Regions from separate parts of the Paracoccus aestuarii genome, predicted to be linked through region 2. Evidence: riboswitches for the same ligand, from Rfam matches in the RefSeq annotation. Region 2 holds a riboswitch; each other region holds the start of a gene.
The links. Region 2 has a riboswitch for cobalamin ahead of JHW48_RS01185 (ABC transporter substrate-binding protein). Riboswitches for the same ligand answer to the same signal wherever they lie in the genome.
Positions count from the first base shown of each region.

Region 1: it holds a riboswitch for cobalamin, as region 2 does, so the genes downstream of both, JHW48_RS01815 (energy-coupling factor ABC transporter permease) here and JHW48_RS01185 (ABC transporter substrate-binding protein) in region 2, are expected to answer to the same signal.
Region 3: it holds a riboswitch for cobalamin, as region 2 does, so the genes downstream of both, JHW48_RS01875 (DUF1636 family protein) here and JHW48_RS01185 (ABC transporter substrate-binding protein) in region 2, are expected to answer to the same signal.
Region 4: it holds a riboswitch for cobalamin, as region 2 does, so the genes downstream of both, nrdH (glutaredoxin-like protein NrdH) here and JHW48_RS01185 (ABC transporter substrate-binding protein) in region 2, are expected to answer to the same signal.

Region 1 is NZ_CP067169.1:355,823-363,339, reverse strand. Features, by position in the region: gene JHW48_RS01830 (cobalamin biosynthesis protein) at 1-187, shown strand, start outside; gene cobM (precorrin-4 C(11)-methyltransferase) at 184-951, shown strand; gene JHW48_RS01820 (cobyrinic acid a,c-diamide synthase CobB) at 948-2,258, shown strand; cobalamin riboswitch at 2,280-2,496, shown strand; gene JHW48_RS01815 (energy-coupling factor ABC transporter permease) at 2,528-3,193, shown strand; gene cobF (precorrin-6A synthase (deacetylating)) at 3,190-3,918, shown strand; one part of gene JHW48_RS01805 (IS5-like element ISPaes1 family transposase) at 4,098-4,537, opposite strand; one part of gene JHW48_RS01805 (IS5-like element ISPaes1 family transposase) at 4,537-4,879, opposite strand; gene JHW48_RS01800 (hypothetical protein) at 4,863-5,348, shown strand; gene carB (carbamoyl-phosphate synthase large subunit) at 5,371-7,517, opposite strand, start outside.
Region 2 is NZ_CP067169.1:232,748-240,264, forward strand. Features, by position in the region: gene JHW48_RS01170 (cytochrome ubiquinol oxidase subunit I) at 1-1,037, shown strand, start outside; gene cydB (cytochrome d ubiquinol oxidase subunit II) at 1,040-2,071, shown strand; gene JHW48_RS01180 (DUF2474 family protein) at 2,071-2,175, shown strand; cobalamin riboswitch at 2,204-2,418, shown strand; gene JHW48_RS01185 (ABC transporter substrate-binding protein) at 2,518-3,510, shown strand; partial or broken gene JHW48_RS01190 (FecCD family ABC transporter permease) at 3,541-4,560, shown strand; gene JHW48_RS01195 (ABC transporter ATP-binding protein) at 4,557-5,318, shown strand; gene JHW48_RS01200 (DUF1850 domain-containing protein) at 5,309-5,680, opposite strand; gene JHW48_RS01205 (TRAP transporter permease) at 5,677-7,517, opposite strand, start outside.
Region 3 is NZ_CP067169.1:369,354-376,870, reverse strand. Features, by position in the region: gene aroQ (type II 3-dehydroquinate dehydratase) at 1-338, shown strand, start outside; gene JHW48_RS01890 (alpha,alpha-trehalose-phosphate synthase (UDP-forming)) at 576-1,919, opposite strand; gene otsB (trehalose-phosphatase) at 1,931-2,653, opposite strand; gene cobO (cob(I)yrinic acid a,c-diamide adenosyltransferase) at 2,752-3,381, opposite strand; cobalamin riboswitch at 3,422-3,630, shown strand; gene JHW48_RS01875 (DUF1636 family protein) at 3,727-4,086, shown strand; gene cobW (cobalamin biosynthesis protein CobW) at 4,089-5,132, shown strand; gene cobN (cobaltochelatase subunit CobN) at 5,132-7,517, shown strand, end outside.
Region 4 is NZ_CP067171.1:120,392-127,908, forward strand. Features, by position in the region: gene JHW48_RS17665 (sensor histidine kinase) at 1-1,583, opposite strand, end outside; gene nrdF (class 1b ribonucleoside-diphosphate reductase subunit beta) at 1,588-2,556, opposite strand; gene nrdE (class 1b ribonucleoside-diphosphate reductase subunit alpha) at 2,627-4,750, opposite strand; gene nrdI (class Ib ribonucleoside-diphosphate reductase assembly flavoprotein NrdI) at 4,735-5,148, opposite strand; gene nrdH (glutaredoxin-like protein NrdH) at 5,153-5,374, opposite strand; cobalamin riboswitch at 5,462-5,663, opposite strand; gene JHW48_RS17690 (TonB-dependent receptor plug domain-containing protein) at 5,737-7,517, opposite strand, start outside.

The DNA.
Region 1 (7,517 bases), 120 kb from region 2:
CCGCACCCTGCCCCTGCACCTGGTCGCGGTGGCAGGCGTCGCCACACCCACGCAATCCGCCCGCATCCTGGCCGCCTTCGGCACCGGATCGGTGGCCGAGGCCGCCGCCCTTGCGGCGGGCGGCCGCCTGACCCATCCGCGCCGGACCTTCGGTCCCGTCACCATCGCGATCGCAGAGGTTCCATGACCGTCCATTTCATCGGCGCAGGCCCCGGCGCGCCCGACCTGATCACCCTGCGCGGCCGCGACCTGATCGCGGCCTGCCCGGTCTGCCTCTATGCCGGGTCGCTGGTGCCTGCCGCGCTGCTCTCCCATTGCCCGCCCGGCGCGCGGATCGTGAACACCGCGCCCCTGTCGCTGGACCGGATCATGGAGGAGATCGCCGCCGCCCATGCGGCGGGCCAGGACGTGGCGAGGCTGCATTCCGGCGATCTGTCGGTCTGGTCCGCGATGGGGGAACAGATCCGAAGGTTGCGAGCGCTGGACATCCCCTTCGACGTGACGCCGGGCGTGCCGTCATTCGCCGCCGCCGCCGCCGCGCTGCAGACCGAACTGACCCTGCCGGGCCTTGCGCAATCCGTGGTTCTGACCCGGACGCCGGGGCGCGCATCCTCGATGCCCGGGGGCGAGACGCTGGCGGCCTTCGCCGCGACCGGAGCGACGCTGGCGATCCATCTGTCGATCCACGCGCTGGAGCAGGTGGTGGCCGATCTGACCCCGCATTACGGCCCCGACTGCCCGGTGGCGGTGGTTTGGCGGGCCAGCTGGCCGGACCAGCGGGTGATCCGCGCGACCCTGGCAACGGTAGACGCGCAGGGCATCGACCGCACCGCGCTGATCCTGGTCGGCCCCGCGCTGGCGGGCGAGGGGTTCGAGGACAGCCGCCTTTACGCCGCCGATTATGACCGCCGCTATCGCCCCGTGGGCGACGCGCCGAGGTTTCCGGAATGACCCCGGGTCTGATGATATCCGCCCCCGCATCGGGGACGGGCAAGACGATGCTGATGCTGGGCCTGCTGACCGCGTTGCGCCGGCAGGGACTCACGGTGCAGCCCTTCAAGTCGGGGCCGGATTACATCGATCCGGGGTTCCACCTGGCGGCCTCGGGGCGAGCCAGCTTCAACCTGGATGCCTGGGCGATGGAGCCGGGGCGGCTGATCGCCCATGCGACCGGCCAACCGCCCGCCGATCTGGTCCTGGCCGAGGGGTCGATGGGCCTGTTCGACGGGGTGGCGACCGCGGGGGAAACCGGCATCGGCTCCAGCGCGGAAATCGCCCAGATGATGGGTTGGCCCGTGGTGCTGATCCTGGACGTGGGCGGACAGGCGCAATCGGCGGCGGCCACGGCGCGGGGCTTTGCCACGCTGCGCCCCGATCTGCCCTTTGCGGGGGTGGTGCTGAACCGCGTGGCCTCGCCGCGCCACGACCGGCTGATCCGCGAGGGGATGGATCAGGCGGGCATCCGCGTGCTGGGCAGCCTGCCGCGTCAGGGCAACATCACCCTGCCTGAACGCCATCTGGGTCTGATTCAGGCCGAGGAGACGGCGGGACTGCAGGCCATCCTGGACCATGCGGGCGAGTTCATCGCCGCGCATTGCGACCTGGAGGCGATCATCGCCGCCGCCGCCCATCGTGCCCTGCCCGAGGCCCCCGCGCCCCGACCGCTGACGCCGCCGGGGGGACGGATCGCGCTGGCCCGCGACGCGGCCTTCAGCTTCGTCTATCCGCATGTGCTGGAGGCCTGGCGGCGGGCCGGGGCCACGATCCTGCCCTTTTCGCCGCTGGCGGATGAGGGGCCGGATGACGGCGCCGATTGCTGCTGGCTGCCGGGCGGATACCCGGAGTTGCACGCGCCCCGGCTGGCCGCCTGCAACGGCTTCCGCACGGCCATGCACCGCTTTGCGGCGACGCGGCCGGTGCATGGGGAATGCGGCGGCTATATGGCGCTTGGGGCGGGGCTGGTCGATGCCGATGGGCTGCGCCACCCGATGCTGGGCCTGCTGGGGCTGGAGACCAGCTATGCCAAGCGCCGGATGCATCTGGGATACCGCCGAGCCGAGCCGCTGACCGCTCTGCCGGGGCTGGGGCGGGTGGCGCTGCGCGGGCATGAATTCCACTATGCCACGGTCCTGTCCCAGCCCGACGCGCCCCTGGCCCGCGTGACCGACGCGACCGGCGCCGAGGTCCCCGAGACCGGCAGCCGCCGCGATCAGGTCACCGGCACCTTCTTTCACCTGATCGCCCCAGCCTCGGCTTGACGCGGACGGGGCGATCACGTCTAGGTGATGGCACTGCATGGTGCCCGTCAGACGCTCAGCGTCGGGCTTCATCGGGAACGGGGAAGGGCGGACCCAATCGCGGCGCCCCAAGCCCCGGCCGCCCCCGCGACTGTATGCGGAGAGCGCGCGTCACCCATGGCCACTGGAGCGATCCGGGAAGGCCGACGCCGCGCCACGACCCGCGAGCCAGGAGACCGGCCATGTCAGCCAACCCCATGCCGTCGGGTGGACGGCCGAAGGAGTGTGACATGCATATCGAGGAAGGCGTCGTCACCGGCGCCAAGATCATCCTGAGCCATGCGACCGCAGCCGCGGCGGGGCTCTATACCCTGAAGCTGGCGGCCGGGGCGCTGCGCGCGCAGGGCGCGGCATCGCTGGCCGCGCGGGCGGGCCTGGCCACGGCCGCGACGCTGTTGTTCTTCGAGGTCCTGCCGACCTGGCCCGTGGGCGTGTCCGAGGTGCACCTGATCCTCGGCTCGACCCTGTTCCTGATCCTGGGGGCCGCGCCCGCGGCGATCGGGCTGGCGCTTGGCCTGCTGATCCAGGGGCTGGTCTTCGCGCCCTTCGATCTGCCGCAATACGGGATGAACGTGACGACGCTGCTGGTGCCGCTGTTCGCGCTGCAGGCGGTGGCGCGGCGGATCATCGCGCCGGGCACGGCCTATGTGGACCTGCGCTATGGCCAGGCGCTGGCGCTGTCGGCGGCCTATCAGGGCGGCATCGTGGTCTGGGTTGCATTTTGGGCCTTCTATGGCCAGGGGGCCGAGGCGCTGCCCGGCATCCTGTCCTTCGGCGCGGCCTATATGCTGGTCCTGGCGCTGGAGCCGCTGGTCGATCTGGCGGTGCTGGCAGGCGCCAAGGCCGCGCGCGGCCTGCGCGGCAGCGGGCTGGTCACGCCGCGGCTCTACGCATGATCGAGCTGGTGCTGATCGGGGCGGGCACCGGCCATCCCGACCACCTGACCCTGCAGGGCGTCCGCGCCCTGCAGGAGGCCGACCTGGTCCTGATCCCCCGCAAGGGCGCGGGCAAGGAGGACCTAGCCCATCTGCGCCACGCGATGCTGGCCCGCCACCGCCCCGACGGCGCGGTTGCCCATGTCGACCTGCCCCGCCGCGACCCGTCCCTGCCCTATCTGGACGGGGTCGAGGCCTGGCACGACGCCATCGCCGCGGCCTGGGCGCAGGCCGTGGACCTGCCGCAGGGCGGCACGGTGGCGATGCTGGTCTGGGGCGATCCGTCGCTCTATGACAGCAGCCTGCGGATCGCGGCGCGGCTGGATTGGCGGCCGCGGGTGATCCCCGGCATCACGGCGATCCAGGCGCTGTGCGCGGCCCATGCCATCCCCCTGAACGCCCTTGGCGGAGAGGTCCGCATCACCACCGGCCGCCAGCTGCGCGAAGGCGGCTGGCCCCCAGACTGCGACCGCGCAGTGGTGATGCTGGACGGCGGCTGCGCCTTCGCGACGCTGCCGCCAGAGGGGCTGGAGATCTGGTGGGGCGCCTATCTGGGCATGCCCCAAGAGCGCCTGGACCACGGCCCCCTGGCCGAGGCCGCCCCCCGCATCGAGGCCACCCGCACCGCCGCCCGCGCCGCCCATGGCTGGATCATGGACTGCTACCTGCTGGCGCGCTCGGCCTGAGCTTCGGGAGCCGCTGCGCTGGCAGGCACGGGCAACGAGCCGCCGCGTTCACCTCGGAGCTTGGGGCGGGGGTGCTGATAGAAGGACCCCGCCGGATCAGCGAGAGGGGGAAGAGGGCGCTGCTGAAGGAGATGATTAAGCGGAGTGGGGTATAAGGGGTTGGCGTGGTTTCGTCTAGGTCATGTTGACAAATGGCGGAGCCAGAGCCTGATGCAGGCGACGTCGACGAAGCCGAGGAAGCTTTCGGCGGTTTTGTCGTAGCGGGTTGCCAGGCGGCGGCTGTTTTTCAGCTTGTTGAAGCAGCGCTCGACCATGTTGCGCAGGGTATAGATGGTCATGTCGACAGCCTTGCGCACCCTTCGGTTCTTTCGCATCGGTATCATGGGCAGGGCGTTGCGGCTCTCGATGTCTTCCCGAATTTTATCAGAGTCATAGCCCCTGTCGGCGACCAGAACGGCGGGCTGTGGAAGATTGTCGGCCATCACCAGATCGTAGCCGGTGTAATCGGACTCTTGCCCCGGCGTGATCTCGGTCCTCATCGGGAGGCCTGCGCCGTTGACCCTGAGATGGATCTTGGTCGAGAACCCACCTCTCGAACGGCCAAGAGCCTCTTTCGGAGTCCCCCTTTTGCGCCCGCCGCATGATGGTGCGCGCGGATCACAGTGCTATCAACCATCTGGAGCTTGTCTGGCGCGATCTCAGCGTGGTTCAGCGCATCCAGGATATCCTCCCACAGTCCCGCCAAAGTCCAGCGGCGGAACTGACGGTAGACCGAGGACCACTTGCCAAACTCTTCGGGCAGATCACGCCATGGCGCACCAGTCCTTGCGATCCAGAAAATTCCATCGAGAACAAGACGATGGTTCGCGGGTTTCCGCCCGTTAGCGTGCCGGACGGCACGAATGAAGCCTTCGAAGAAGGTCCACTCATCGTCGGATATCAGGTTGCGTGCCAAGTTCATCTCCCACGTAGAGATGAGCTTGAATCATACGACGACTGCCAGAGGAATCCCTTTTGTCAACACGACCTACTACATACTTGAGCGGATGGCAGGCTGGTCGCAAAGGTTGATTAAGGACAGTAAAGAATTTGCTGACAAGCTGCGTGCCACAATCAGCTTCCTGCGAATCGATCACCCTGTTTGCCAACACAGTCCGGCTGTAGAAAGGGTGGCGAGGGCTTGGAGTCTCACAGACGGTCTAGCCGCACTTTCGTTCATTCGGAACAAACTCGTCCATCAAGACCAGAACTATGTGCCGGATGCCGTTGAACTGTACGAGGCTTGGTTGCTTATGCAGTGGCTGGTAGAGGTTTTCGTTTTCGCGATCATTGGCCATAGCGGCGAGTTTCGCGATCGGCGAGCCTATCAAGGTAAACGTGAAACGTGTACCGTCAGCTTCGCCGGAATGAAGTCCGGCGAAGCTGATTGATAAAATGCTATGCGCTGACTATCTAAGCTTGCAACGACCTCACCCCGACTTCCCCCTCCTCGCGCGACTTGATCGCAGCCACGGCGGCGATGCTGCCCGCGGCCGTGGTGAAATAGGGGATCTTGTCATAGAGGGCGACGGCGCGGATATCGCGGCTGTCGGCGATGGCCTGGGCGCCTTCGGTCGTGTTCAGGACCATCGCGATCTCGCCGTTCTTCAGACGGTCGACGATGTTCGGGCGCCCCTCGTAGACCTTGTTCACGCGGGTCGAGGCCACGCCCTCGGCATCCAAGAAATCCGCCGTGCCAGAGGTCGCGACCAGCGTGAAGCCCATTGCCACCAGATCGCGCGCGGCCTGGGCCAGAGCGGGCGTCTTGTCGGCATCCTTGACCGACAGGAACACGCGGCCCTCGGTCGGCAGGGCGGTGCCAGCACCCATCTGCGCCTTGAGGAAGGCGCGCGCGAAGTTGCGGTCCCAGCCCATGACCTCTCCGGTCGAGCGCATCTCGGGGCCCAAGAGCGTGTCAACGCCGGGGAAGCGGGCGAAGGGCAGCACCGCCTCCTTGACCGAGAACCAAGGCGTGATCGGATCGGCCAGCGTCATCGGATCGGCAAAGGGCAGGTCGTCCTCGGGGCCGACGCCTTCGGGATAGGGGGCACGGGCGGGGAAGTTCGACATGGGCTCACCCGCCATCAGCCGCGCGGCGATCGAGGCGATGGCGCTGTCGGTGGCCTTGGCGACGAAGGGCACGGTGCGGCTGGCGCGCGGGTTTACCTCCAGCACGAAGATCTCTCCGTCCTTCAGGGCGAACTGTACGTTCATCAGGCCGCGGACCTTCAGCGCGCGGGCCATAGCCTCGGTCTGGGTCTTCAGCTCGGCGATGGTCGCGGCGTCCAGCGTATGCGGCGGCAGCGAACAGGCGCTGTCGCCCGAATGGACGCCCGCCTCCTCGATATGTTCCATAATGCCAGCGACATGGACGGTCTCGCCATCCGACAGGGCGTCGACATCGACCTCGATCGCGCCGGACAGATAGCTGTCCAGCAGGACCGGGCTCTTGCCCGACACGGTCACGGCCTCCGAGATGTAGCGCCGCAGATGGTCCATGTCGCGCACGATCTCCATCGCGCGGCCGCCCAGAACATAGGAAGGGCGGATGACCAGCGGGAAGCCGATGCGTTCCGCGATCTCGATCGCCTGCGCGTCGCTGCTGGCGATACCGTTGATCGGCTGCTTGAGGCCCAGATCGTTCAGCAGCTTCTGGAACCGCTCGCGGTCCTCGGCCAGATCGATGGCGTCGGGGGTGGTGCCCAGGATCGGGATCCCCTCCTCCTCCAGCGCATTGGCCAGCTTCAGGGGCGTCTGACCGCCGAACTGGACGATGACGCCGTGCAGGGTGCCGTTCTGCTGTTCGGTATGCAGGATCTCCAGCACATGTTCGAAGGTCAGCGGCTCGAAATAGAGGCGGTCCGAGGTGTCGTAATCGGTGCTGACCGTCTCGGGGTTGCAGTTGACCATGATCGTCTCATAACCGGCATCGGTCAGCGCGAAACAGGCATGGCAGCAGCAATAGTCGAACTCGATCCCCTGGCCGATGCGGTTCGGACCGCCGCCCAGGATGACGACCTTCTTGGCGTCGGTCGGGCGGGATTCGCATTCCACGTCGCCCATCGCGGGGGCCTCGTAGGTCGAATACATATAGGGGGTCTGGGCCTCGAACTCGGCCGCGCAGGTGTCGATGCGCTTGAAGACCGGGCGGATGTCCAAGGCGCGGCGGGCGCGGCGGATCTCGCCCTCGTCGCGCTTGGTCAGATGCGCCAGGCGAGCATCGGTGAAGCCCATCATCTTGACGCGGCGCAGGCCGTCCTCGTCCGTGGGCAGGCCGTTTTCGCGGATCTGGTGTTCGGCGTCGACGATCTCGCGGATGCGGGCCAGGAACCAGGGGTCGAAGCGGGTGACGCGGTTGATCTCGTCATCGGTCAGGCCGAAGCGCATCGCCTCGGCAATGACGCGGATGCGGTCGGGGGTGGGCCTGGACAGGGCGGCGATGACGGCGGGTTTGCCCTGATCGGCGGCGCCCTCGATGGCGATCTCGTCCAGGCCGGTCAGGCCGTTCTCCATCGAGGCCAGGGCCTTTTGCAGCGATTCATGGAAGCTGCGGCCGATGG
Region 2 (7,517 bases):
CGGTGGCGGTGGGCACGGCGATATCCGCCTTCTGGATCCTGTCGGTGAACAGCTGGATGCACACACCCGCGGGCTTCATGATCGACCCCGATACGGGCCAGTTCCTGCCCACGGATTTCTGGCAGGTGATCTTCAACCCCTCCTTCCCCTATCGTCTGGCGCATACGGTGACGGCGGCCTATCTGACCACGGCCTTCATCGTGGGCGGCGTGGCGGCGCTGCACCTGCTGCGCCACCGCCACCGCCGCGACCGGGTCAGCCCGGCCACGAGGACAATGTTTTCGATGGCGATGTGGATGGCCACGATCTTTGCGCCGGTGCAGATCTTTCTGGGCGACATCCACGGGCTGAACACGCTGGAACATCAGCCCGCCAAGGTCATGGCGATGGAGGGTCATTTCGAAAGCCATCCCGAAGGCGCGCCGCTCTATCTGTTCGGCCTGCCCAATCAGGCCGAACAGCGGCTGGATTACGCCATCGGCATCCCCAAGCTGTCCTCGCTGATCCTGAAGCATGACCTGAACGCGCCGCTGGCGGGGCTCGACACCATCCCGATCGAGGATCAGCCCCCCGTCGCCATCGTCTTCTGGTCCTTCCGGGTGATGGTGATGCTGGGCTTCGCGATGCTGGGGATCGGGCTGTGGTCAGCCTGGTCGCGCTGGCGCGGCACGCTGTTCGACAGCCCGATGCTGCACCGCGCGGCGCTGATCATGGCGCCATCGGGGCTGGTCGCGGTGCTGGCGGGCTGGATCACGACCGAGGTCGGCCGCCAGCCCTACACGATCTATGGCTATCTGCGCACCGCGGATAGCGCGGCGCCCTTGGACGCGGCGGCGGTGGGGTCCTCGCTGATCGCCTTCGTCATCGTCTATTTCGCGGTGTTCGGGGCCGGGACATACTATATCATGCGGCTGATGAACCGCGCCCCGGTGGTGGCCGAACCGCGGATGAAGGACCATGCCGACGGTCCCATCCGCACCGCCGGCACCACCCCCGCCCAGCAGCACAAGACCCGCAGCATCCAGCCCGGAGAATGACCATGCCCATCGCAGACGGAGTATCCTTCGACCTGACCGTCATCTGGGCCTTCATCATCGCCTTCGCGGTGCTGGTCTATGTGGTGCTGGACGGGTTCGACCTGGGCCTTGGCATGCTGTTCGCGGTCGAGCCCGAGGGCCATGACCGTGACGTGATGATGAATTCCGTGGCCCCGGTCTGGGACGGCAACGAGACCTGGCTGGTCCTGGGGGGCGGCGGCCTCTTCGCGGCCTTTCCGCTGGCCTATGCGCTGATCCTGCCCGCGCTTTACGTCCCGATCATCGTGATGCTGCTGGCGCTGATCTTTCGCGGCGTCGCCTTCGAGTTCCGATGGAAGACCAAGCGCTGGCGCCCGGTCTGGGATCTGGCCTTCATCGGCGGATCGACCATGGCGGCCGTCGCGCAGGGCGTGGCCTTGGGCGGGCTGCTGCAGGGGATCGACATCGACAAGGCCGCGCGCAGCTATTCCGGCGGCTGGTGGGACTGGCTGACGCCCTTCACGCTGATGGTCGGGCTGGCGGTCGCGGTGGGCTACATGCTGCTGGGCGCGACTTGGCTGGTCATGAAGACCGAAGGCCGCCTGCAGGAACGCATGCGCGGCCGGGCCTGGCTGCTGGGCCTGGCGACGGTGGCCTTCATGGGCGTGGTCAGCCTGTGGACGCCGTTCCTGCAGGACGGCTATTACAGCCGCTGGTTCGGGGGCTGGAACATCGTGCTGGCAGCAGGCGTCGCCGCGATGGTGGGCCTGCTGGCCTTGGGGATGTTCCGCACGCTGATGGTGCGCCATCACGACTACTGGCCGTTCCTCTGCGCCTTGGGGATGTTCGTCCTGGGCTTCGCGGGGCTGGGCTATTCCATGTATCCCTATATCGTCCCGGTCGAGGTCACCATCTGGGAGGCCGCCGCCCCCGAGAACAGCCAGATCTTCATGCTGGTCGGCGCGGCGGTGCTGATCCCGATCATCCTGTCCTATACCGCCTATTCCTATTGGGTGTTCCGCGGCAAGATCGACCCGAACGAGGGGTATCACTGATGCCCCGCGGCCTGTCGCGGATCGCGTGGTTCGTGGCCCTGTGGGTGGCCAGCGTGGCGGCCCTGGGGGCCGTCGCCTGGCTGATCCGGCTGTGGATCCTGTGATGCGCGCTTGACGCCCGGGCGCGCGCGGGCCATGCAGGCGCCGATGGTTCCCGTGCGCCACAGGCTGCGCGCGGGTGAAAAGGGAACGCGGTGAGGTGTAGCCATCAGGCGCCGAACCCGCGACTGCCCCCGCAACTGTAAGCGGCCAGGCCCCCCGACGATGCCACTGTCCCCCTGCGGGATGGGAAGGCCGGGGACGCCGTATCCGCCAGTCAGGAGACCTGCCATCGCTTGACACTTGAACCGGGCGGGGTGCGCGGGCGGGTCCGGCATGGCGCGTCCCGTCTGGCATCGCGTGCGGTCCGTCGCGGCCCTTCCCCCTGTTTTCGGGAAGGAAGACAGATGACGCGTATCCTGCCGCTGGCCCTGCTGGCGCTGTTCCCCGCGGCGGCCTTGGCCGACCACCCCCTGACCATCGAGAATTGCGGCCGCACCGTGACGCTGGCCGAACCGCCCGCCAATGTCGTCTCGATCGGCCAGTCCACGACCGAGATCCTCTATGCCTTGGGCGCCGAGGACCGCATGGCGGGCACCGCGCTGTGGTTCAACGCGGTGCTGCCCCGGCATGCCGATGCCGATGCGGGCGTGCCGCGCATCGCCGACAACATGCCCAGCTTCGAATCCGTGGTGAACCGCCGGCCCGGCCTGGTGGTGACCATGTTCGAATGGATGATCGGCGCGCAGGGCGTGGTCGGTCGGCCCGAACAGTTCGCCGATCTGGGCATCCCCGTCTATGTCATGCCGACCGATTGCGCGGCCAAGGACAATACCGTGGGCGCCGACGGCACGCGCGAGGCGGATTTCGACATCGAGACGCTCTATGCCTCGGTCGACCAGATGGCGCGGATGATGGGCCTGGGCGATCGCGGGCGGGCGCTGCAGGCCGATCTGCGCGCCCGGCAGGCGGCGGCGGTGGACCGGGCTCGGGGGCTGGACCTGCCCGACGCCTCGGCGGTGGTCTGGTTTTCTTCCGCGCATCTGGAGGTCGATCCCTATGTCGCGGGGGCGCGCGGCATCCCGGCCTGGATGCTGGACCAGCTGGGCCTGCGCAACGTCGTGCAGTCGGACGAGGAATGGCCGACCGTGGGCTGGGAAAGCATCGCCCGCGCCGATCCTTCGGTCATCGTGATCGCGCGGATGGACCGCCGCCGCTTTCCCGCCGACGATCACGAGGCCAAGCTGGACTTCCTGCGGTCCGACCCGGTGACCAGCCGCATGACCGCCGTGCGCGAGGATCGCATCGTCATCCTGGATGCCGAGGCGATGCATGCGGGCCTGCGCATGTTCGACGGGCTGGAGGCCCTGACCGAGGCCATGGCCGGGCTGGCCCCGTGACGGACGGATCCCTGGCCGCCCCCGGGGCGCTTGCGCGCGGGGCGGGGCGGTGCCGCGCTGCGGGTGGGGGCGGTGCTGGCGGTCACGCTGCTGGCCGGCATCTGCATCGGCGAGACGCCCGCCCATCCCCCCGGCACCGTCCTGCGGGCGCTGGCGGGGCCGGTCTTGGGCCTGCCCGCGCCCGATGCGATCGAGGCGGGGATCGTGCGCGCCTATCGCCTGCCGCGCACGCTGGTGGCGGGGCCTGCGGGGCGGGGCTGGCGATCTGCGGGCTGGTCCTGCAATCGCTGCTGCGCAATGCGCTGGCCGATCCGTGGCTGCTGGGCATATCGGCGGGGGCCTCGACCGGGGCCGTGCTGGTCACGGTGGCGGGCCTCGGCGCGGGCATGGTGCCGATGGGGGCGGGGGCGCTGGCGGGCGGTAGGGGCGTTCCTGCTGGTCGCGGGGCTGGCGCGGCTGGCCGGCGCGGGCGCGCAGGCGACGAGCCAGATCGTGCTGGCCGGCATCGCGGGGTCGCAGCTGTTCAACGCGCTGACGGCCTTCATCATCGCGCGATCGGCCAATGCGGAACAGGCGCGCGGGCTGATGTTCTGGCTGTTGGGGAACCTGTCGGGGGTGCGCTGGCCCGATGTGCATCTGGCCCTGCCCGCGGCGCTTGTCGCGCTGGTCGTGGTGACGGCCCATGCGCGCAGCCTGGACGCCTTCGCCTTCGGCCCCGAGGCCGCCGCCGCCTTGGGCGTCCGGGTGGGCCCGGTGCGCGTGGTGCTGATCGGCGTCACGGCCATGGCCGCGGCGGTGATGGTGTCCATCGCGGGGGCCATCGGCTTTGTCGGGCTGGTCGTGCCGCATGCGGCGCGGATGCTGGTCGGCACCGGGCATGGGCGGCTGATCCCGGCATCGGCGCTGATCGGGGCGGTCTTTCTGGTGGGGGCCGACATCCTGTCGCGCATCGTCATCCCGGGCCAGGTCCTGCCCATCGGCGTGGTGACCGCGCTGATCGGCGCGCCGATCTTCGCCGTCATCCTGATCCGCCACGGAGGCCCCCGATGACCGTGCTGGAGGCGCGCGCCCTGCATCTGCGCCGCGGCCGGGCCCGGGTGCTGGACGATGTCTCGCTGCGGGTCGGGCGGGCCGAGGTTCTGGGCCTGGTCGGTCCCAACGGGTCGGGCAAGTCGACCCTGCTGCGGGCCTTGGCGGGGCTGGCGCGGGCGGATACGGGCCGGGTCCTGCTGGACGGGCGGGACATCGCCCGGATGCCCCGCCGCGCGGTCGCCCGCCGGCTGGCCTTCGTCGCGCAATTCGCCGACACGGCCGACCGGCTGACCGTGGCGGGGGCCGCAGGTCTGGGCCGCATCCCCTGGCTGGACCGCGACAATCCCTGGGGCCCGGCGGACGACGCGCGCGTTGCGGACGGCCTGGCCCGCGTCGGGCTGGCGGGGATGGAGGACCGGGACTGGGCCTCGCTTTCGGGGGGCGAACGCCAGCGGGTCCATATCGCCCGCGCCCTGGTCCAGGCGCCGCAAATCCTGCTGCTGGACGAGCCGACGAACCATCTGGACATCCGCCACCAGCTGCAGCTGCTGGACCTGGTGACGGGGCTGGGCATCGCGGTGGTCATCGCGCTGCATGACCTGAACCACGCGCTGCGCTGCGACCGGGTGGCGGTGATGCAGGCGGGTCGGCTGGTCCGGGCGGGGCCGCCCGACCGGGTGCTGGAGCCCGCGCTGCTGGGCCGGGTCTTCGGCATCCGCGCCCATCGGCTGACCGATCCGGCGGATGGGCAGGCGGTCTGGCGGTTTCAGCCCTGATCGCAATCGGCCGCCTGCCACAGGCGGATCGGGCCGCGGTCCTCGGGCAGGGCGTGGCATTCGCCCCGGGCGCAGATCCGCCAAGCCCCGCCCGTGGCCCCGGATGCGGCCAGCGTGACCTCGGGGCGGGGCGGCAGATGGGGCGTGAAATGCCACACGCCGTCGCGCAGAACGGCATCGGGGGGCAGGTCGATCCCCGCGCCGGGCCCGGCGATGCGCGCCTCGACCGGGGCCAGCCCCGCGGCATCGGCGCGCCAGCGTTCCCACCAGCGGTCGCGGGTCACGGAATGGGACCAGTCCAGCGTGAAATCCGGCCCGCTCAGCGCCAGGATCACCGCCGCCCCGGCACCCAGACAGATCATGCCCGCCGCAGCCGCAGCCCATGCGCAGCCAGAAAGGCCAGCGCCAGGCCAAAGCCGATCGCATCGCTGTTGGGCAGGGCCAGGATCATCGACACCCCCGCCGCCATGGCCAGCAGCCGTTCGCCCAAGGTCGTGCGGCCAAAGAGGTATCCGACCACCGCCACCCCCCAGAGGCCCACGCCGACCACCGTCTTGACCAGAACGAAGGCCACCTCGACCGGATAGCCCCAGGCCTCGGCGATGGCGCCCCCGTCCTGCAGCATCAGCGACGGCGTATAGACCGCCATGAAGGGGATGATGAACCCCGCCGCCGCCAGCCGGATCGCCTGCATCGAGATCTTCAGCCCCGTCGATTTCGCGATGGGGGCGGCGGCAAAGCAGGCCAGCGCGACCGGCGGCGTCAGGTCCGCCATGATCCCGAAATAAAAGACGAACATGTGGCTGACCAGCAGCGGCACCCCCAGCTCCAGCAGCGCGGGGCCGGCCAGCGACGAGGTGATGATGTAGTTGGGGATGGTCGGGATGCCCATGCCCAGCACCAGGCAGGTCAGCATGGTCAGCAGCAGCGACAGGAACAGGTTGTTCTGGCCCACCGCGATGATCGCCCCGATGAAGGTCGATGCGATGCCGGTCAGTGTCAGCGTGCCGATCACGATGCCCACGATCGCGCAGGCCATGCCCACCGGCAGGGCGTTCCTGGCCCCCTGTGCCAGCGCGTCGCGGATGATCCCGAGCGTGGGGCGCGCGCCCTTCAGCAGCGCGCAGGCGACCATCAGCCCCGCGATGACGATGGCCAGCAGGTTGACGCCGAACTCCACGAAGCTGGCCGCCGCCACCCCGAGCGCCACCCAGAAGACCATGCGGAAGGCAAACGGCCCGATCATCGCGGCCAGCGGCGTGCCCAGGATCAGCACCGTCACCAGTGCCAGCCCCATCGTCCCCGCGAAGATCGGCGTATAGCCCGCAAAGAGCAGATAGACCAGCGCCGCCAGCGGCAGGACCAGCGGCCACTGGTCGCGCACCGCGTGCCAGGGATTCGGCAGGCTCTCGCGCGGCAGGCCACGCAGGTTGTCGCGCCCGGCCTGCAGCCAGACCATCCAGAACACCACCCCGAAATAGAGGATCGCCGGGATCACCGCCGCCTGCACGACGCGGGCATAGGGGACGTTCAGCGTCTCGGCCATGATGAAGGCCACCGCGCCCATGACCGGCGGCATGATCTGGCCGCCCATGGATGCCGTCGCCTCGACCCCGCCCGCGAAGGCGGGGCGAAAGCCCGACTTCTTCATCATCGGGATGGTGAACTGGCCCGAGGCCACCACATTCGCCACCCCCGAGCCCGAGATCGTGCCCATCAGCGCCGAGGACAGCGTGGCCACCTGCGCGGGCCCGCCCCGTACATGGCCCACCATGCCAAGCGCGAAATCGTTGAACAGGTTCAGCATCCCCGCCCGTTCCAGAAACGCCGCGAAGACCACGAAGATGAAGATATAGGCCGAACTGACATAGATCGGGCTGCCATAGATGCCTTCGGTGCCGAAGGCGAAATGCTCGATGATCTGGTCATAGCCATAGCCGCGATGGATGAAGGGCGCGGGCAGGTGCTGACCAAAGAAGCAATAGGCCAGAAAGATCCCCGCGATCACCGCCAAGGGCCAGCCCATCAGCCGCCGCGCGCCCTCGAAGACCAGCACGATCAGGACGGTGCCCATGATCAGGTCGGTCTGGTTCAGAAACCCCGTGCGCCGGATCAGCGGCACATATTCCATCCATTGATAGAGCCCGGTGGAAAAGCCCAACAGCCCGAGCGCCCAGTAGAAGGCCTGGCCCATGCGGC
Region 3 (7,517 bases), 140 kb from region 2:
ATCTGGAGGCGCTGTGCCGCGAGGCCGCCCGCCCCCATGACATCCGCTTTCTGCAATCCAACTGGGAAGGCCAGATCGTCGACTGGATCCACGAGGCCCGGCAGGAGGCCGCGGCCATCGTCATCAACCCCGCAGCCCTGACCCATACCTCGGTCGCGGTGCTGGATGCGCTGAACGCCTTCGACGGCCCGGTGATCGAGGTCCATATCAGCCAGGTCCACAAGCGCGAGGCCTTCCGGCATCATTCCTATGTCTCGCATCGCGCGGACGGGGTGATCGCCGGTCTGGGCTTGGGCGGCTATGTGGCCGCGATCCGCCATGTGGCCGGGCTGATCTGACGAAAAGAAGCCGCCGGCCCGGCCGCAGGGAGGAGGGTTGCGGCAGGACCGACGGCGCGGCACCCGATGCGGGGCACCCGAGGAGGACGCACAAAAGCCATTGGCTTCATGTCCCCACCCTGCCCGCCGCCGTGTGATTCGTCCCGCATCGCCCCGCGTCGCGGCGCCCGGAAACCGCCTCTGCCGCGCCGCGGCGCAGCATGGGCGGCGTTTGCCCGCGAAACGGGCAGTCCGCGCTCAGCCGAGCGTCTTCAGATAGCTGTCCGACCACCATGCCACGTCATGATCGACCACATCGCGCAGCAGGGCCGCGTGCTGGTCGCGGCGTTCGGATTTAGACATGCGCATCGCCTCGGCCATGGCGGCGGCCATCTCGGTCGGGTCATGGGGGTTGATGACCAGCGCCTGCTGCATCGTCTCGGCCGCGCCGGCAAAGCGCGACAGGATCAGCACGCCGGGATCCTGCGGGTCCTGGGCCGCGACATATTCCTTGGCCACCAGGTTCATCCCGTCGGCCAGGGGCGTGACCAGCCCGATGCGCGCCTGACGATAAAGGCCCGCCAGGACCGGGCGCGGAAAGGGCCGGTGGATGAAGCGGATCGGCGTCCAGTTCAGCGTCGCGAACTGGCCGTTGATGCGCCCGGCCAGATGCTCGGTCTCCTCGCGGATGGTCTGATAGGCCTCGACCTCGCCCCGGGTGGGCGGCGCGATCTGCAGAAAGCTGATCTTTTCATGCAGGTCAGGGATCTTGTCCAGCAACAGCTGATAGGCGCGGAACCGCTGCGGGATGCCCTTGGAGTAATCCAGCCGGTCCACGCCGATCATCATCTTGGCGCCGGTCAGGCTGCGCATGCGGTCGCTGTCAGGGGCGCAGGCGGCCTCGGCCATGAAACTGTCGGCGTCGATGCCGATGGGAAACACCCCCGCCCGGACGCGGCGGCCGCACAGATCGAAATGCCGCGGATCGGCGGGATCGGCCCCGGCCAGCTGGCGCGCGCTTTCGGCGAACGCCCCCAGGTCGCGTTCCGCCTGGAACCCGATCAGGTCGTAATGGGACAGCCAGTCGAACAGCTGGCCCGGATTGGGCAGGGCCGCGCAATCGCCCGGTCCCGGAAAGGAGATGTGCAGGAAATGCCCGATCCGCGCCGTGACGCCCAGGGCGCGCAGATGCGCGGCCAGCGGGAACAGGTGGTAATCCTGCACCCAGATGCGGTCGTCGGGGCGCAGCTCCCGCGCCAGCATCCGCGCGATGCGGGCATTCACCCGGTCATAGCCGTCCAGATATTCCGGCAGGATCCGCGTCAGGCTGGGCCGCCCATGACAGACCGGCCAGAGGATCGAGTTGGAATAGCCCAGGTAATAGGTCTCGTGTTCATCCGGCGTCAGGTCGAAGGACAGGCGCTGGAAGGCCGCGCCCGGATGGCTGCGCAGCGCGGGTTCCGCATCCGGCGTCACCTCGCCGGAAAACCCCACCCAGACCCCGCCCGATGATTTCAGCGCGTCCTGCAGGGCGACGACCAGCCCGCCGGATGGCGCATCCCCCAAGGGAAGGCGGTTCGACACGACGATCAGGCGGGACATCGGCAGGCTCCTCAGGTCAGGCTGCGGTCCAGCCAGAGGGCCAGGGCCGCGGGATCGGGCAGGCGATGGGCGGCCGCGGTGGCGCCCTCGCCGATCTTGATGGCCATGCCGCCGCGCGACTGCGCCTCGGCCATGGCGGGTTCGTCAGTGGTGTCGTCGCCTGCAAAGACCGGCAGGCGGCCGTGGAACGGCTCCAGCGTCATCAGATGGGCCAGGGCGCTGTCCTTGCCGACACCGGCGGGGCGCAGCTCCAGCGCCATCTTGGCGGGCTGCAGCATCAGATGCGGGTTCCGGGCGGCCAGATCCTGCATGATGCGCCGCACCTCGGGTTCCAGTTCCGGGGCGGCGCGGTAGTGCAGGGCGCCGCCATGGGGTTTCTCCTCGACCAGCAGGGCGGGATGGGGGGCGGCCAGGGCGCGCAGGTCGGCATGCAGCGCGGCCGCGTCGAATTCGGCGTGATGCAGGGTTTGGACATGGCCCGCGCGCAGGGACAGCTCCGACCCGTGGCTGCCCGCGACCACGCCCGGGAAATCCGGCAGATGCCCGCGCAGATCGGCCACGTCGCGCCCCGAGATCAGCGCCACTGCGCCCCCCTGACGGTCATGCAGCCGCGCCAACCGGTCGCGCAGCGCACCCGTCACCCGGACCGCATCGGGGCGCGGGGCGATATCCACCAGGCAGCCGTCGAAATCCAGGAACAGCGCGGCATCGGGCGACAGCGGGGGCAGGGTCATGGGCGGGCCTTCGGGTCGTGGATGACGCAAAGGGAACCCGCCCGCCCCCGCCCCGGTTCACCGGGATGTGAGGTTTTTCTGCCCCGCGGCGCGACGGATCAGTATTCCACCCCCGGCTGCGCCTTGATCCCGGCACGGAAGGGATGGCGGATCTGGGTCATCTCGGTCACCAGATCGGCGGCGGCGACCAGCGCCTCGGGCGCGCCGCGGCCGGTCAGCACGACATGGGTCATCGGCGGCTTCTCGGCCTCCAGAAAGGCCAGCACCTCGGCCACATCCAGATAGCCGTAGCGGAAGGCGATGTTGATCTCGTCCAGCAGGACCATGCGGATGGCGGGGTCGCGGATCAGATCCTTGGCGCGGTCCCAGCCCGCGGCGGCGGCGGCGATGTCGCGCGACTTGTCCTGGGTTTCCCAGGTGAAGCCCTCGCCCATCGCGTGGAACTGACAAAGGCCCGCGAAATGCGTGGTCAGCAGGCGCCGTTCGCCGGTATCCCACGCGCCCTTGATGAACTGGACCACCGCGCAGGGCATCTGATGCGCGATGCAGCGCATGATCATCCCGAAGCCGCTGGAGGATTTGCCCTTGCCCGGCCCGGTATGGACGATCACCAGCCCCTTCTCGCCGGTGCGGCTTTCCATCATGCGGTCGCGGGCGGCCTTCTTCTTGGCCATCTTGCGGCTGTGGCGGGCCAGGTCGTCTTCGGGAATGGGGTCGGTCTGCGTCATGCGGTCGCTCCTTGCGGTTGACAATGGGCGGGGACGGGGGTTTGGTCGCGGGCGTGTTGGTTCCTGTCTATGACAGGCGAAGAGGGAATGCGACAAGGCCCCCCAAAGGGCCCCAAGCGCAGCCGCCCCCGCGACCGTGACCGGAGAGGTCGCCCGATCCACTGGCCCCCAAGGGCCGGGAAGGGGGGCGATCGTGGGGGAAACCCCGGATCCGCAAGCCGGGAGACCTGCCAGCACCGGATGATGACGGGCGAACGGGGTGTTTCGCAACCGGCAGGTGATGGCCGGATGCCCCGTGCCTGCACCTTCCGGACGCCCCTTTGCCGCAAGGAGAAAGGGGCCGCGATGCGCGCCGTTCTGCATGTCTGCACCACCTGTCGCGGCACCCTGCCCGATGACGATCCCGATCCCTGCGCGCCCCGCGCGGGCGCGCGCCTGTTGGCCGCGCTGTCGGGCGATGCCCCGCCGGGGGTCCGGATCCGCCCCGTCGAATGCCTGTCCGCCTGTTCGCAGGGCTGTGCCGTCGCGCTGTCGGGGCGGGCCAAGTGGTCCTATGTCTATGGCCGCCTGACGCCTGACGACGCGGCCCAGATCCTGTCGGGCGCCGCCGCCTATGCCGCCGCGGCCGACGGGGTCGTGCCGTGGCGCGAACGCCCCGCCATCTTCCGCAAGCAGAGCCTTGCCCGCATCCCCCCGCAGGAGTGACCATGACCGACCTGACCAAGACCCCCGTCACCGTGATCACCGGATTTCTGGGATCGGGCAAGACGACCCTGATCCGCCACCTGCTGCGCAATCCCGGCGGGCTGCGTCTGGCGGTGATCGTCAACGAATTCGGCACGATGGGCGTGGATGGCGACATCCTGCGCGGCTGCGCCGACGAGGCCTGCCCGGCCGAGAACATCCTGGAGCTGTCGAACGGCTGCATCTGCTGCACCGTGGCCGATGATTTCATCCCCACGCTGGAATCGCTGATGGCTCTGCCGCGGCGGCCCGACCACATCCTGATCGAGACCTCGGGTCTGGCGCTGCCCAAGCCGCTGCTCAAGGCCTTCGACTGGCCCGCGATCCGGCTGCGGATCACGGTCGATGGCGTCATCGCCCTGGCCGATGCCGAGGCGGTGGCCGCGGGCCGGTTCGCCCCCGACGTGGCGGCGGTGGACGCGCAGCGCGCCGCCGATGAGGGCCTGGACCACGAGACCCCCCTATCCGAGGTCTTCGGCGACCAGATCGCCTGCGCCGATGTAGTGCTGCTGACCAAGGCGGATCTGGCGGGCGATGCGGGGGTCGCCGCCGCGCGGGACGCCATCGCCGCCGAGGCGCCCCGCCCCCTGCCCATCCTGACCGTGACCGAGGGCGTGGTGGATCCGCGCCTGATCCTGGGCCTGGGCCGCGCCGCCGAGGATGACCTGGACGCCCGCCCCAGCCATCATGACGGCGCCGACGATCACGAGCACGAGGATTTCGACACGGTCGTCATCGACCTGCCCGAGATCACCGACCCCGCCGATCTGGCCGCGCGCATCGGGCGGCTGGCCACCGAACAGCGGATCCTGCGGGTGAAGGGCCATGTCGCGGTGGCGGGCAAGCCGATGCGCCTGCTGGTCCAGGCGGTGGGCGCGCGGGTGCGCCATCAATACGACCGGCCTTGGGGCACGACCCCGCGCGCCTCGCGGCTGGTGGTGATCGCGGAACATGACCATGTCGACGCGGAGGCGATCCGCGCGGTGCTGACGGGCGTGCCCGCCTGATGCATGTGGTCTTTCGCGAAGAGGTCGGTCTGGACCGGACCGACGCCCCCTTCGATCCCGGGCAGACGCCCGGCGATCTGGTCGTGCTGTCCTTTTCGGACAGCGACCTGGGGGCCTTTGCGGAGGGCTGGCGCCGCGCGGCGGGGGGCCTGCCCTCGACGCGCCTGTGCAACCTTGTGGCGCTGCGCCATCCGGTCTCGGTCGATACCTATGTCGAGCGGACCCTGTCGGGGGCGCGCGGCATCCTGATCCGCCTGATCGGCGGCGAGGACTGGTGGCCCTATGGGCTGGCCTCGGTCCAGGATCTGGCGCGCAGGCGGGGGATCGCGCTGGCGGTCCTGCCGGCGGATGGGCGCGACGATCCGCGGCTGGACCGGGCCTCGACGGTGCCCGCATCGGTCCTGCGCGTGCTGCGGCGTCATTGCGACGAGGGCGGGGCGGTGGCCGCGCAGGCGGCGCTGGCGCAGCTGGCCATCGCGGCGGGGCTGCAGGCCGCGCCGGTCCTGGGCCGCCCCGCCCTGCCGCGGATGGGGTTCTATGACCCGGGGCGCGGGGTCATCCCCGATCCCGGCCCGGTGGGGGCGCTGGTCACCTTCTATCGCAGCTGGCTGGCGGCGGCGGATGTGGCGCCGATCGACGCGCTGATCCATGCGCTGCGCGATCGCGGCATCGCGGCGATGGGGGCATTCGCGCCGTCCCTGAAGGCCGAGGGGCTGGCGGAATGGCTGGCGGGGGCGCTGCCGGGCGGGCCGGGGATGGTCGTCAATGCGACCGGGTTTTCGGGTGGCGCGGTCGATGGGTATTTGGGCAACGGAGAAACGGCGGGGGTCGCGCCCTTCGGCGGATGGTCCTGCCCGGTGTTTCAGGTGGTGTTGTCGACGAACCGGCGCCGCGACTGGCTGGCGGCGGAGCGGGGGTTGTCGCCGTCCGATCTGGCCATGACCGTCGTGCTGCCCGAGGTGGATGGCCGGATCCTGGCGGGGGTCGTCAGCTTCAAGGGCGTCGCGCCGCGCGATCCGGATCTGGAATATGCGCGTTTCGTCCATCGGCCGGATATGGGGCTGCTGGGGCAGGCGGTGGACCGGATCGTCGCCTGGCGCGGGGCGGCGCGGGATGTGGCGGTGGTGCTGTCGACCTATCCCGGCCGCGACTGGCAGCAGGCCCATGCGGTCGGGCTGGACGCGCCCGCATCCGCGCAGGCGGTGGGGCGGGCGTTGGGGGTCGCGCTGCCCGGTCTGCCGCAGGGCGTCATCCGCTGGCCGCTGGCCGATTACCGCCGCGCGCTGGCCCGCCTGCCGCAGGGGTTGCGCGACGATCTGTCTGCGGCCTGGGGTGCGCCTGAGGAGGACCCCGATTGCGTGGAAGGCGCCTTTGCCCTGCGCGCCAGCCGCCACGGGCCGGTGATCCTGGCGCTGCAGCCCGAACGCAGCCACCGCATCGGGCGCGAGGACAGCTATCACGACCTGACCCGCGTGCCGCGCCATGGCTATGTCGCCTTTTATCTGTGGCTGGCCGAGCAGGGTCTTGGCGCGATGATCCATATGGGGGCGCATGGCACGCTGGAATGGCTGCCGGGCAAGGCGGTGGCGCTGTCGGGGGAATGCTGGCCGCAGGCGCTGGCCGGAGGGATGCGGGTCGTCTATCCCTTCATCGTCAACGATCCGGGCGAGGCCGCGCAGGCCAAGCGCCGCTTGGGTGCGGTGACCTTGGGCCATATGCCGCCCCCGATGCGCGCCGCCGCCCTGCCCCCCGGCATGGCGGGGCTGGAGCGCAGCTTGGACGAATATTCCACCGCCGACGGGCTGGATCCCGCGCGCCGCGACCGCCTGATCGCGGCCATCCGGGACGAGGCCCGCGCCTTGGGCGTCGAAGCGGATCTGGGCATCCCCCCCGACGCCAGCGCGGCCGAGGCGATCACCCGCATCGACCGCTTCGTCTGCGACATCAAGGAAAGCCAGTATGGCGCGGGGCTGCATGTCTGGGGGACCGGCCCCTGCGGGGATGCGGAACGCGCGGGGCTGGCGGCGGCTTTGGCGGGGCGGTTCGTGCCGCCGGGGCCGTCGGGTTCGCCCAACCGGGGACGGACGGATGTGATGCCCACGGGGCGCAACCTCTTCAGCGTTGATCCGCGTGCCCTGCCCACGCCATCGGCCCATGCCCAGGGCGTCAGGCTGGCCGAGGAGCTGCTGCGCCGTCACCTGCAGGATCACGGCGACTGGCCGCGCGGGCTGGTCGTCGATCTGTGGGGCAGCGCCACGATGCGCACGGCGGGCGAGGATTTCGCCATGGCCCTGCATCTGGCCGGGCTGCGGCCGATCCGGGATGCGGGATCGGGGCGGGTGACGGGGGTCGAGGTGCTGCCTCTGGCCCTGCTGGGGCGGCCGC
Region 4 (7,517 bases), on a different replicon from region 2:
AGCACCGCCACCACGCCGCGCGGATCGTTCGGGCCCAGATCCAGCCCGCCGCCTTGTGCCCGTGCCAGGTCGCGCGCGATCGCCAGGCCCAGGCCCAGCCCGTCGGGCCGGTGACGCCGCGCCGCCCTGCCCCGCCAGCCGCGTGTGAAGACATGATCCATGTCGCGCGGCGTAATCCCGATGCCCTGATCGCGCAAGGCGATCCGCACCCGCCCGCCATCCGTCGCGACATCCACCGACACCGCGCCGCCGGGATGGGAATAGCGCAGCGCATTATCCAGCAGCGCCGCCAGGATCTGCTGCAGCCGGTCGGGATCGGCCATCACCCGGATGCCTGCGGGCACCGCGCCCATCGCCACCGTCACGCCCCGCGCCGCACCTTGGCTGCGCGCCCCGCCCAACGCGCGGTCCAAGGCATCCGCCAGACCCACCGGGCGCGGATCGACCCGCATCCCGTCATCGGGCCGGCGCACGAAGACCAGCAGATCCTCGATCAACCGGCCCATCTGGCGCGTCACGTCGACGATGCGCCCCAAGGCCGCCCGCGGCGCATCGGCATCCGCCGCCCGCAGCGCCACCTGCGCCTCGCCCCGGATCACCGTGACCGGGGTGCGCAGCTCATGCCCGATATCGGCGACCAGCTGCTGGCGCGCCCGTTCCGAGGCCGCCAGTTCCGCCAAGGCACGGCGCAGATCGGAGGTGCGCGCCTGGACGGCGCCCTCCAGCTGGCTGCGGAATTCATCGTCGCGCTGGCGGTTCTGGACGACCTCGGTCGCCATGGCGTTCAGCTGGCGGCCCAGCTGGACGAATTCGCGATCCCTGAACCCGCCGAAGCGATGCCCGAAATCCCCCGCCGCAAAGGCCGCCAGCCCCGTCTCCAGCCGCCGCAGCGGCTGGCGCAGGCGCAGGACCAGCAACAGCGCCAGCGCCAGGCTGCCCACCGCCCCCGTCCCCGCCGCGGCCAGAAACAGCTGGCGCGCATCGGCCAGCCCCTCGTCGGCGCGCAGACGCTCCAGATCCAGCGCGGCGCGCTCGGCCCGCAGCCCCTCGTCCAGCAGCGCGGGCAGGTCCGCCTCGGCCAGGCTGTCGAACTGGCGGTCGATGCGGCGGATGGCGACGCCCTCGGCCAAGGGCGATGCGGGCAGCAGCGCCCCGGTCTGCGCATCCAGCCGGTCGACCACCGCGGCCAGCACCGTCAGGATGCGGTCGCGGGCCTCGGCCTCGATCGCGGGCTTGTTGCGGCCCGCATCGCGCGCCCGCGCCAGATCGGCCAGTGCCGCGTAATCGCCCAGATGCCCCTGCAGCGCGTCGATCAGCGCGTCGCGCGCCTCCGCCGTCGCCGGCTGGTCCAGGACGCGCCGATAGGACCAGTTGCGCAGCTCGGCCTTGGCCTCGGCAAAGAGCAGCAGCGAGGTATAGACATCGCTGGCGATCCGCCCGCGCAGGACCCGATGCTCGGCCTCGCGCAGGATGTGCCAGCCCAGCACCGCCATCAGCAGCGCCAGGCCCGCCAAGGCCCCGAAGGCGAGCTGCAGCCGCCGGACATAGCTGCTGCGCCGGCGCCGTGACCGGGTCGGTGTCACCGGATCAGAAATCCCAGTCCTCGTCCTGGGTCGCGACGGTCTTGCCGATCACATAGGACGATCCCGACCCCGAGAAGAAATCATGGTTCTCGCTGTCGGGCGACAGGGCGGCCATGATCGCGGGGTTCACCTCGCAGGCGGCGGGCGGGAACAGCGCCTCATAGCCCAGGTTCTGCAGCGCCTTGTTGGCGTTGTAATGCAGGAAGGCCTTGACGTCCTCGGTCAGCCCGATCCCGTCATAGAGCTGCTCGGTATAGCGGCTCTCGACCTCGTAAAGGTCGAACATCAACGAAAAGGCGAAATCCTTCAGCGCGTCGCGCTCGGCCTCGCCGACCCGCTCCAGCCCGCGCTGGAACTTGTAGCCGACGTAATAGCCATGCACCGCCTCGTCGCGGATGATCAGGCGGATCAGGTCGGCGGTGTTGGTCAGCTTCGCGCGGCTGGACCAGTACATGGGCAGGTAGAAGCCCGAATAGAACATGAAGCTTTCCAGGAAAACGCTGGCGATCTTGCGCTTCAGCGGATCGGCGTCCGCCGCGTATTCCTGCAGGATCAGCCGCGCCTTCTGCTGCAGATGCGGGTTCTCCTCGGACCAGCGGAAGGCATCATCCACCTCCGGCGTCGAGCACAGCGTCGAGAAGATCGACGAATAGGACCGCGCATGCACCGCCTCCATGAAGGCGATGTTGGACAGCACAGCCTCCTCATGCGGCGTGATCGCATCGCCCATCAGCGCGGGCGCGCCCAGGCTCGACTGGATCGTGTCCAGCATCGTCAGCCCGGTAAAGACCCGGATGGTCAGCTCGCGCTCGGCCGGCCGCAGCGTCGCCCAGCTCTGCACGTCATTCGACAGCGGCACCTTCTCGGGCAGCCAGAAATTCACCGTCAGCCGGTTCCAGACCTCCAGGTCCTTCTCGTCCTCCAACCGGTTCCAATTGATCGCGCGCGCCGCGCCCGTCACCATGTCACGCATCGCCCAAAGCCTCTTCTTCGTTGTCCAAATACCCCGGGGGTCCGGGGGCAGGCCCCCGGTCCGACGCCGGTCACAGCGAGCAGCTGACGCAGCCCTGCACCTCGGTCCCCTCCAGCGCGGCCTGGCGCAGGCGGATGTAATAGATCGTCTTGATCCCCGATTTCCACGCCTTGATCTGCGCCCGGTTGATGTCCCGCGTCGTGGCCTCCGCCGGGAAGAACAGCGTCAGCGACAGACCCTGATCCACATGCTCGGTCGCCGCCGCATAGACGTCGATGATCGCATCCGGCCCGATCTCGTAGGCGTCGCGGTAGTAGTCGAGGTTCTCGTTCGACATGAAGGGCGCGGGGTAATAGACGCGGCCGATCTTGCCCTCCTTGCGGATCTCGATCTTGGACACGATCGGATGGATCGAGCTGGTCGAGTTGTTGATATAGCTGATCGACCCGGTCGGCGGCACCGCCTGAAGGTTGCGGTTGTAGAGCCCGTCCTTCATCACCGCCTCACGCAGCGCCGCCCAATCGGCGCGCTTCGGCAGGGTGATGCCCTCGAACAGCCGCGCGACGCCCTCCCGCTCGGGCAGCCAGTCGCGGGTGACGTATTTCTCGAAGAACGACCCGTCCGCATAGCGAGAATCCGCGAACCCCTTGAAGGTCTCACCCTTCTCGCGCGCCAGCGCGTTCGAGGCGCGGATCGCGTGATAGGCGACGGCCGCGAAATAGACGCTGGTGAACTCGACCGCTTCGGGGCTGTCGTAGTGGATCCGCTCGCGCGCCAGGAACCCGTGCAGGTTCATCTGGCCAAGGCCCACCGCATGCGCCTCGTCATTGCCGCGCCGGATCGAGGGCACGGCGTCGATCGCCGACATCTCGCTGACCGCGGTCAGCGCCCGGATCGCCGTCTCCACCGTCTCGCCGAAATCCGGGCCGTCCATGGTCTGCGCAATGTTCAGGCTGCCGAGGTTGCAGGAGATGTCCGTGCCCATCTTGGCATAGCCCAGATCCTCGTTGAACTCGGAGGCCTCGGCCACCTGCAGGATTTCGCTGCACAGGTTCGACATGGTGATCCGCCCCGCGATGGGGTTGGCGCGGTTCACCGTGTCCTCGAACATGATGTAGGGATAGCCCGATTCGAACTGGATCTCGGCCAGGGTCTGGAAGAAGGCCCGCGCGTTGATCTTGCGCTTCTTGATGCGCTTGTCCTCGACCATCTCGGCATATTTTTCGGAAACCGATATCTCCGAGAAGGGCACGCCGTACACCTTCTGCACGTCATGGGGCGAAAACAGGTACATATCCTCGTTCCGCTTCGCCAGCTCGAAGGTCACGTCGGGGATCACCACGCCAAGCGACAGGGTCTTGATGCGGATCTTCTCATCCGCATTCTCGCGCTTGGTGTCCAGAAAGCGCAGGATGTCCGGGTGATGCGCGTTCAGGTAAACCGCACCCGCCCCCTGCCGCGCGCCCAGCTGGTTGGCATAGCTGAAGCTGTCCTCCAGCAGCTTCATCACCGGGATGACGCCCGATGACTGGTTCTCGATTCCCTTGATCGGCGCGCCGGCCTCGCGGATGTTGGTCAGCATCAGCGCCACGCCCCCGCCGCGCTTGGACAATTGCAGCGACGAGTTGATGGCGCGGCCGATGGACTCCATGTTGTCCTCGATCCGCAGCAGGAAGCAGCTGATCAGCTCGCCGCGCGACTTTTTCCCGGCATTCAGGAAGGTCGGCGTCGCGGGCTGGAAACGGCCCGACAGCATCTCGCCCATGAAGCGCATCGCCAGCGCCTGATCACCACGCGCCAAGGTCAGCGCGACCATCACCACGCGATCCTCGTAGCGTTCCAGATAACGCTGCCCGTCGCGGGTCTTCAGCGTGTAGCTGGTGTAGTATTTGAACGCGCCCAGGAAGGTCGGAAAGCGGAACTTGGCGCGAAAGGCGGCGGCCCAGATCGCATGCAGGAACTCGCGCGGGTATTGCGCCAGGACCTCGGCCTCGTAATAGCCCTCGTCGACCAGGTAATCGAGCTTCTCGTCCAGCGAATGGAAGAAGACCGTGTTCTGGTTCACATGCTGCAGGAAATACTGCCGCGCGGCCATGCGGTCCGCGTCGAAGCGGATGCGACCGTCCCCGTCATAGAGGTTCAGCATCGCATTCAGCGCGTGGTAGTCGAGGTCGGGCTTCACGGCGTCAAGCATGGCTCTCTCCAGAACAGGGTCAGCCCGTCGCGGATGCGGGCGATATCGGTTTGGGTCCCGGCCAGCTCGAAGGTGGCCAGCAGCGGGACGCGGCATTTCTCGGCGATGATCCGGGCGGCCAGACCATAGGTCGCCCCGAAATTGCGGTTGCCCGCCCCGATGACGCCCCGGATCAGGGCGCGGCGGGCGGGGTCGTTCAGAAAGCGGATCACCTGTTTGGGAACCGCGCCCGCCCCGGTGCCGTCGGCATAGGTCGGGCAGATCAACACATAGGGCGCGCCGGGCGCGGGGACGGCCTCGTCCTGGCGGATCGGGATGCGCGCGGCGGGCAGGCCCAGAGCCTGGATGAACCGCGCCGTATTCCCCGAACCGGAGGAGAAATAGACCAGCCCCGCCACGGGATCAGGCCAGCTGGCCGATCATGTCGGGGCGAAAGCCCGCCCAGTGGCGGTCGCCCGCCATCACCACCGGCGCCTGGCGATAGCCCAGCTGGGTGACGCGGGCCATCGCCTCGTCATCCTGGGTCAGGTCGATCACGTGATAGTCCAGGCCCTTGGCGTCCAGCGCGCGGGTCGTGGCGGTGCATTGCACGCAGGCGGGTTTGGAATAGACGGTGATGGTCATGGGCCGTGCCTTTCGTGATGGGCCATACGGGCACGGAATGGCCGGGACCACGTCCCGCGCCACGCCGCCGGGCCCGCCGCCCGGAGTCGTTTCTGTCGCGTCATGGCAGGTCTCCTGGCTGGCGGCCTGATGGCGGGGCTGGCCTTCCCGGATCGCTCCAGTGGCGTGATCAGCCCTGCCGGCCGCTTACAGTTGCGGGGGCAGCACCGGCCTGACCCGCGACGGGGCGCACCGGTTTCCCTTTTCACCCCCGACGCGAGTCGGGGGCACCATGACCACCCGATATGGACATGATCGCCACGCGACTGTCAACATCTTGTGTTTTCGAAAGCGGCCCCCGCAGGCGGTCGAATCGCCTACCCTTACCAGCGGGCCTGCAATCCGGCATAGGCGGTGCGGCCCCGGCTGGCATAGCCGATCACCTCGGAATAGTCGCGATCGAACAGGTTGACCACCCGCGCCGTCGCCCGCACCCGGGGCGTCAGGTCATAGCCTGCCGCCACATTCGCCACCGTGAAGGACGGGACCGTCACCGTCCCGCCGTCCAGCCAGAATTCGGTGTCGCGCAGGCCCGAGACATGGCGCAGATCGCCCGACAGATCGGCCCGCCCCTCCAGCAGGGCCAAACTGGCCGAGACTGCGGCCTCGTGCCGCGGGCGGCGGATCTCGGTCGCGCCGCCGGGGTCGCGCGCGTCCAGATAGGTATAGCTGCCGCCCAAGGTCAGCGCGTCGGTCACCGCGATGCGGCCCGACAGCTCGACCCCCTCGCGCGGGCTGCGGCCGGTGCGGTTGCGATAGGAGAATGCGCCCGCATCGGTGACGAAGAACTCGATCTCGTGGTCCAGACGCTCGCGGAACCAGGTCAGGTCGATGATGCCGCCGGCCAGCTGGGTCTCGATTCCGATGTCGATGCTGCGGTTGATCTCGGGGCGCAGGTCGGGATTGCCGATCGTGCCGAAACCGCCGAAAAGCTCGATGAAGGACGGGCTGACCAGCCCCGTCCCCGCCGAGGCATGCAGTCGCAAGGGCCGGTCCGGCACCTGCCAGGACCCGGCGACGGTCCAGCTGGTGAAATCGGCGAATTCGCGGTTCCGGTCGCGGCGCAGCCCGGCCTGAAGGTCCAGCCCCCCGTCCAGCGCGGCGCGGTATTCCAGCGCGACCGAGCCCATCCGCCGGTCGCGGCCCTGGGCGAAGGTGTTGGTGTCGCGCTGGCGTTCGGCCAGCAGGCTGACGACCTGGCGCGCATCCGCCGCGCTGCCGTCCAGGCCCAGGGTGGCGCGGTATTTCAGCTTCACCGTCTCGCCCCGACTGTCCACGTCATCGGCGGGGCGGCGCTTCTCGATGGTCTGCTGCAGGTCGATCCGGTGGGACAGGGCCGCGCCCTCGGGGGCCAGCTCGGCCCAGATGCCCCCTTGGAACTCGTCGCGATCGTCGATCAGGTCGGCATCGACGACATAGCCCGCCGCGTCGCTGGCGAAGAAATCCGTCACGTCGCGGCCGATCGTCTCGGTCGACCGGCGCAGCACCGTGCCGAAGCGCAGATCCGGGGTCGCGGCGAAATCGCCCGACAGGCCGATGGTGCGCCGGTTCGTGCCGTCGCGCCCGCCGCCATCGCCCGACTGGTCGAAGCCCCGATCCTCGCGCGCCGACAGGGTCAGGGCCACGCCGCCCCGATCACCGCGCTGCGTAACCCAGGCCGATGCGGCACCGCCATTGCCCAGCTCGACTCTGCCGCCCGCGGCGCGGCCTGGCTCGGCCCGGCGGGTGATGATGTTGACCACCCCCGTCGAGGCGTTCGAGCCATAGGCCACCGATTGCGGCCCGCGCAGCACCTCGATCCGCTCGACATGATCCGTGTCCAGCCCCGAGAAGAAATATTCGTCGCCCCCGCCCACGGCTTCGATTCCGTCGATCAGAACGAGGACGTGGCGACCATCGCCCCCGCGAACGCGCAGCTGGGTCAGGTTGCCGGAGCTGCTGACCGACAGGCCGGGCAGGCCGCGCAGCGCCTCCTGGACGGTGACCAGGCCGCGCCGGCGGATCTCGTCCCCCTCGATCACGGTATGGGCGCGGGCAAAGCCCTGCTGGGGCACGGGGGCCAGCCCGCCCGAGATGACGATGCCGTCCAGCAGGACGGGCTGGC